Regions from separate parts of the Curtobacterium sp. RM9 genome, predicted to be linked through region 2. Evidence: predicted binding sites of a transcription regulator. Region 2 holds the regulator's gene; the other holds the start of a gene.
The links. The regulator HrcA, encoded in region 2, represses chaperone genes, less so after heat shock. The targets are predictions, from matches to a motif close to TTNGCACTCGNNNNNNNCGAGTGCNAA.

Region 1 (3,399 bases), 1.7 Mb from region 2:
CGTCTCCGTGGAGGCGAGACTCGGGCCCAGCGTCATGTCCCGGGGGCAGGAGCGCAAGGAGTGTCGCCCAGCGCGAGACTCGGGGCCCGCCACTTCGGCCCACCCCACCTCCGATCTGAAGGCGCGCCCCGCCTCCGTCAGGCCGGTTCGGCCGCCGCGGGTGCGAGCGTCCGGCGCCGCGCTGCCCGGGCCGCCGCGAACGAGTCGACCGTGAGCACCACGAGCGCGACCCACACGATCCCGAAGCCGATCCACCGAGCGGGCGGCATCGCCTCGTGTTGCACGACCACGCCGACCAGCAGCTGCATCACCGGGGCGAGGTACTGCGTCAGCCCGAGCGTCGACAGGCTCACCCGCCGCGCCGACGACGCGAAGAGCAGCAGCGGGACCGCCGTCGCCGGTCCGGTCAGCACCGTGACGAGCACGTGCGGCCACCCCTCGTGGGTGAAGGTCACCCCACCGCCGAGGCCCGTCACCCCGAGCACGACGAGCGCGCCGACCGCGATCGGCAGCAGCCAGACCGTCTCGAGCGTCAGGCCGCTCAGCGCGTCGACCGTGCCGCCGACGCGCTTCTTCACGAGGCCGTAGCAGCCGAACGAGAACGCCAGCACGAGTGCGATCCACGGCACCTGCCCGTAGCCGACCGCGATCACCACGACGGCGACGACGCTGATGCCGACCGCGGCCCACTGCGCCGGCCGGAGTCGTTCACGGAGCACCACGACGCCGAGGGCGATCGTGACGAGCGGGTTGATGAAGTACCCGAGGGCGGCCTCGACGGTGTGGCCGGTCGTCGTCGCCGCGACGTACACCGTCCAGTTCACCAGGATGAGCACCGCCGCGAGGCCCATCACGAGCATCACCCGACGCTGCGCCATCAGGGAGCGGGTGCGCAGCCACGAGCGGGTCACTGCGATCGCCACGGCGCAGAAGACCAGGCCGAAGACGATGCGCCACGCCACGATCTCGAACGCGCCGGCGGGGGCCATCGCGGCGAAGAGCAGGGGCATGAGGCCCCACAGCCCGTACGCGACGATCGCCTGCACGACGCCGACGGATGCCTCGCTGCGTGCCGGCCGTGCCGGAGTCGGTTCACTCACGGAACCATCCTAGGAAGGCGCGCCGACGCTGCGGGCGGGCACCGCGCCTCCCGTCCGGTCCGCGCACGCACGCGCGCTGCGGACGCGCGAACGCCCCGCCGGCCGGAGCCGAACGGGGCGTTCTCGTCAGGGAGCTGTGATCAGCTGACGACGACCGCGAGCACGTCGCGAGCCGAGAGGACCAGCAGGTCCTCGCCCGAGTACTTGACCTCGGTGCCGCCGTACTTCGAGTAGATGACCTTGTCGCCCACGGCGACGTCGAGCGGGACGCGGTTGCCGTTGTCGTCGATGCGACCCGGACCCACGGCGACGACCTCGCCCTCCTGGGGCTTCTCCTTCGCGGTGTCCGGGATGACCAGACCGGAAGCGGTGGTCTGCTCCGCCTCGACCTGGCGGATGACGATGCGATCCTCGAGCGGCTTGATGCTGACGGCCACGGTGACCTCTTCTTTCTCGGTACAGACTCGGTACAGATGAAAACCGGGTTGGCACTACGCACAGGAGAGTGCCAACGCCAACTCTAGGGGCTTCTCTGGCACTCGGTCAATCCGAGTGCCAGCACGCGTCGGCCCCGGCGACGACCTGCGAGGATCGTCGGGTGGAAGCCGCCGACCTCGCACAGCTGCTCACCCCCGCGGGGATGGCACTCCTCGACCGTACGCCAGCCGTCTCTGACGGTGGTGAGATCGTGCGCGTCGTCTCCCGGCTCCGCGCCGAGGGGCACGACCCGGCGCTCGTCGCCGCGGTGCTCACCCAGGCGAAGCTCCGACAGAAGGCCCGCGGGAAGTTCGGGGACTTCGCCGCCCGCATGCTCTTCACGGAGGCCGGACTCGAGCAGGCGACGCGCCTCCAGGTCGCCGCGCAGCACGCCGGGCGCTTCGCGGCCGCCGGCATCACGCGGGTCGCCGACCTCGGGTGCGGCATCGGTGGGGACGCCCTCGCGATGGCGGCGCTCGACCTCGAGGTCACCGCGGTCGACCGCGACGAGGTGACGGCGGCCGTCGCGACGCACAACCTCGCCCCGTGGCCGAACGCACGCGTGGAGCTCGGCGACGCCGCGTCGTTCGACCTCGCACGCGTCGACGGCGTCTGGATGGACCCGGCTCGCCGCACCGCCGGACACTCGGACACCCGCCGCATCGCCGACCCGGACGACTGGTCGCCCTCGCTCGACACCGTGTTCGCGGCCGCGACGACGACCCCGACGGGCGTCAAGCTCGGGCCCGGCGTCGACCGCGACCTCATCCCGGACACCGCCGAGGCGCAGTGGGTCTCCGTCGACCGCGAGGTCGTCGAGCTCGCCCTCTGGTTCGGCCCCCTCGCCCGCCCCGGCGTGCGCCGTGCCGCCACCGTCATCGGCGCCCACGGCATCGCCGAGCTGACCGGTGCCGCTGACGCTCCCGACGAGGAGGTCGGCCCGCTCGGCGCCTACCTCTACGAACCCGACGGGGCGGTCATCCGGGCGCGGCTCATCGGCGACCTCGCCCGGTCGCTCGACGGCACGATGCTGTCCGAGGGGATCGCCTACGTCACCTCGGACCGGGCCGTGCAGACGCCCTTCGCGCAGGGGTTCCGGGTGATCGACACGATGCCGCTCGACGTCAAGAAGCTGGCCGCACGCCTGGCCGCAGACGGCATCGGCACCGTCGAGATCAAGAAGCGCGGGGTCGACGTCGACCCGGCGCAGTTCCGGAAGCGGTTGCGGTTGCGGGGGACGGGTCGCGTCACGCTGGTGCTCACCCGCCTGGAGGGACGGCACACCGCGATCCTGTGCGAGCGGCTCACCGACGTGGCCGGGTGAGGCGCGGGGCGCTGCTTGCGGCGGTCAGTACCGCGGGAAGGACAGACCGCCGCGGAACACCCGCGGCGGTCTGTCGCTCCCGCGACCATGTCGCGGCGGCTCAGCCGATGAGGGCGCCGAGCGCTCCCGAGTCGGAACCGTAGTCGTAGTCGGAGTAGGAGGGGCCCGCGGCAGCGAACGCGAAGATGGCGATGATCCAGAGGATCCACACGCCGGTCATGACCCAGCCGGCGATGATGCCGGTCAGCGCCAGACCCCGGCCGGACTCCCCGGTCTGCTTGATCTTGCCGAGGGCGAGGTGCCCGAGGATCGCGCCGGCAGGGCCGAGCAGGATCGCCATGAAGAAGAAGGGCACCGCGGCGAGGCCGAACACGATCGACAGGACCGCCAACGTGTTCGTCTTCGGGCGCTGGGCGTACGGCTGGTAGCCGGCAGCGGCGTAGGCGTTGTACGGGGCCTGCTGCGGCTGCGCGTACGGGTTGCCCTGCTGCGGCTGGC
Region 2 (3,399 bases):
TGGTGGAACGTCAAGCACCCGGCCGCGTACGCGAACCGGGTGCTGGCCGGCGACTCTCCGGCCGCAGGTCGCGAGACCCTCGACGACGAGACCCGGTACGTCGAACGGGTGCTGCTCGCGGCGCGGGTCCGCGGTGAGCTCGCCACGTCGGAGCTCCGCCGGGAGGCGCGGGGCCGCGTCGCCGGGCTCATCGCACGTGGTCTCGTGGACGGCCCGGCCGCGGTGCGGGGACGCATCGAGCTGACGATGCAGGGTCGCCTGCTCGCGGACGCGGTGGTCCGCGAGCTGCTCGACTGACCCGCGACTACTGCTTGATGAACTCGATCGCCAGCGGGTACTTGTAGAAGCGCCCCTGGTTGGCTGCGATCGCGGCCATGATCGAGAAGACGACCACGAGCACACCGATGACCGGCAGCAGCACGAGGCCGATGACCACGATCGTCAGCAGGCCGGAGACGAAGCCCGCGATGGCCGCCGTGATGTGGAAGTTGAGCGCCTGCCGGGTGTGCTCGCGGATGAACTGCCCGCGGTCGCGGAGCACGAGGTACGCGATGATCGGCACGACGAGGCTGAAGAAGATCGCGCCGACGTGCGTCAGGGTCGCCCAGAGCCGCTGGTCCTCGGGGCTGAGGGGCTGCGGCGGCGTCCATCCTGCCGGGTACTGCGGGCCGCCGGGGTACTGCGGGCCGCCTGGGTCCTTGGCGCCGGGTTCCTGTCCGTAGGGGCCACCGGGCTGCTGTCCGTAGGTCATGCGCCGAGCGTATCGCCGGGCTGTGCAGAAGTCCCGGTCGGTCGGCGGTCGGGCGTAGGATCAGCAGTCGACACGTCCGAGTGCCAGAACGAGTGGAAGGGGTCCGGGTGGTCAGCGAACGCAGCCTCGAGGTCCTCAAGGCCATCGTGCGGGACTACGTCGCCTCGCGCGAACCGGTCGGCTCGAAGACCATCGTCGAGCGGCACGCCTTCGGGGTGAGCGCGGCGACGATCCGCAACGACATGGCGCAGCTCGAGGACGAACAGCTCATCGCCGCGCCGCACACCTCGTCCGGGCGCGTGCCGACGGACAAGGGGTACCGGGTCTTCGTGGACCACCTCGCCGCCGCCCGCCCGCTGTCGAGCGCGCAGCGGCACGCGATCGAGACCTTCCTCGGCGCGCCGAACGACCTCGACGAGGTCCTCGGCCGCACGGTCCGCCTGCTCAGCCAGCTCACGAACCAGGTCGCCCTGGTGCAGTACCCCTCGATGGTGCGCGCCCGCGTGCAGCACATCGAGCTGGTCCGGCTCGCCGACACCCGGCTCATGGTGGTCCTCATCACCGACACGGCCCGCGTCGAACAGCGCGTCGTCGAGACGGACGTCCCGCTCGACGAGGGCTCGCTCACCGAACTCCGCGCCGTCGTCAACGGGGCGAGCGTCGGGCTCCTGCTGCAGGACGTCCCACGGGCGCTCCGCGCGGTGCCGCAGCAGGTCCGCCCGGATGCCCAGACGCTCGCGGGCGTCGTGGTGGCGACGCTCATCGAGCAGGTCGGCGCGAACCGCCAGGACCGCCTCGTGATGGCGGGCGCGGCGAACCTGGCCAAGAGCGAGCAGGACTTCACCGGCGGCCTGTTCCCCGTGCTGGAGGCGATCGAGGAACAGGTGACCCTGCTCCGGTTGTTCGGGGAGATGCAGGTGGACGACGGCGTCGCGGCCCGCATCGGCGTCGAGAACGCCCGGTACGGGCTCGACGCCACCAGCATCGTCGCGGGCGGGTACCTCGCCGGCGGCGAGGTCGCACGTCTCGGCGTGCTCGGCCCGACCCGGATGGACTACGGCACCAACATGGCCGCGGTCCGCGCGGTCGCCCGGTACCTGTCCAAGCTGCTGGGTGAACAGTGACCGACCCGGCCCCCGACCGACGCGCGGTGCCTCACCGGGGCGATCCGCGCCTCCAGACCGACCCGACCTGCGGCGACCGCCGCACCGACCGAACCGACTGAGGGATACGTGGCAGACCACTACGACGTCCTCGGCGTCCAGCAGGACGCCTCCGATGCCGACATCAAGAAGGCGTACCGCCGGCTCGCCCGCGAGCTCCACCCCGACGTGAACCCGAGCCCGGACGCGGCCGAGCGGTTCAAGGACGTGACGCACGCGTACGACGTGCTGAGCGACCCCGAGCAGCGGCGACGCTACGACGCGGGGCCCCAGGCCGACAGCCCGTTCGGCAACGCCGGCGGCTTCAGCGACATCTTCGACGCGTTCTTCGGCGGCGGCGGTGCCGGTCGCGGCAACGGCCCGCGGTCGCGTGCCGAGCGCGGCCAGGACGCCCTGCTCCGGATCGAGGTCGACCTCGACGAAGTCGTCTTCGGCATCCACAAGGACGTCGAGGTCGACACGGCCGTGCTCTGCGAGACGTGTGGCGGCTCCTGCGCGGCGCCCGGCACCCACCCCCAGACCTGCGACATCTGCGGGGGCACGGGGCACATCCAGCGGCAGGTCCGCTCGCTCCTCGGCAACGTCGTGACGAGCGCCCCCTGCGGCACCTGCCGTGGGTACGGCACCGTGATCCCCAACCCGTGCCCGACCTGCCAGGGTCAGGGCCGTGTCCGTGCCCGGCGCACGATCCCGGTGGACGTCCCCGCCGGTGTCGAGACCGGTCTCCGGCTGCAGATGCCCGGGCAGGGCGAGGTCGGTCCGGCCGGCGGCCCCTCGGGAGACCTCTACCTCGAGATCAAGGTCCGGCACCACGACGTCTACAGCCGCGACGGCGACGACCTGCTGGCGACGCTCGAGGTGCAGATGACCGACGCGATCCTCGGCGCGACCACGACCATCGACGGCCTCGACGGCCCGGTCGAGCTCGAGATCCGGCCCGGCGTGCAGAGCGCCGACGTCCTGGTCATCAAGGACCGCGGCGTCACGAAGCTCCGCGGCACCGGACGCGGCGACCTGCGGGTCGGCGTGCAGGTGGTCACCCCGACCAAGCTCTCGCACAAGGAGCGCGGGCTGGTCGAGCAGCTCGCGAAGTCGCACAAGGCACCGAAGCCGCAGCTCGCCCGCTTCCAGCAGGGCATGTTCGGCAAGCTCCGCGACCGCTTCTTCAACTTCTGATGGCGTCGCTCTACCTGGTCGAGCCGGGCACCCTCGACGGCATCGGCGTCGGCGACCCGGTGTCCCTCGACGGTGCCGAGGGGCGGCACGCCGTCTCGGTGGCGCGGGTCCGGGTGGGCGAGACGCTCCGGATCGCGGACGGTCTCGGGACGGTCGTCTCGGGTGCAGTCGCGGCGACCGGTCGCGACAGCCTGACGCTGACGGTCGCGGACGTCGCGGTCGAGGCTGCGCCGCGGCCCGCGCTCGTCCTCGTGCAGGCCCTGGCGAAGGGCGGGCGCGACGAGATGGCGGTGCAGGCGGCGACCGAGA

Region 1: groES (co-chaperone GroES) is a predicted target of HrcA. The motif match lies at 1,633-1,659, and genes of this name have one in related genera.

Annotation. Positions count from the first base shown of each region.
Region 1 covers NZ_CM143271.1:3,129,568-3,132,966, forward strand. The annotation lists gene rarD (EamA family transporter RarD) at 138-1,100, opposite strand; gene groES (co-chaperone GroES) at 1,241-1,537, opposite strand; gene ACY3FI_RS14835 (class I SAM-dependent methyltransferase) at 1,699-2,901, shown strand; gene ACY3FI_RS14840 (DUF4190 domain-containing protein) at 3,002-3,399, opposite strand, start outside.
Region 2 covers NZ_CM143271.1:1,403,362-1,406,760, forward strand. The annotation lists gene hemW (radical SAM family heme chaperone HemW) at 1-297, shown strand, start outside; gene ACY3FI_RS06580 (DUF4870 domain-containing protein) at 305-751, opposite strand; gene hrcA (heat-inducible transcriptional repressor HrcA) at 859-1,875, shown strand; gene dnaJ (molecular chaperone DnaJ) at 1,984-3,090, shown strand; gene ACY3FI_RS06595 (16S rRNA (uracil(1498)-N(3))-methyltransferase) at 3,090-3,399, shown strand, end outside.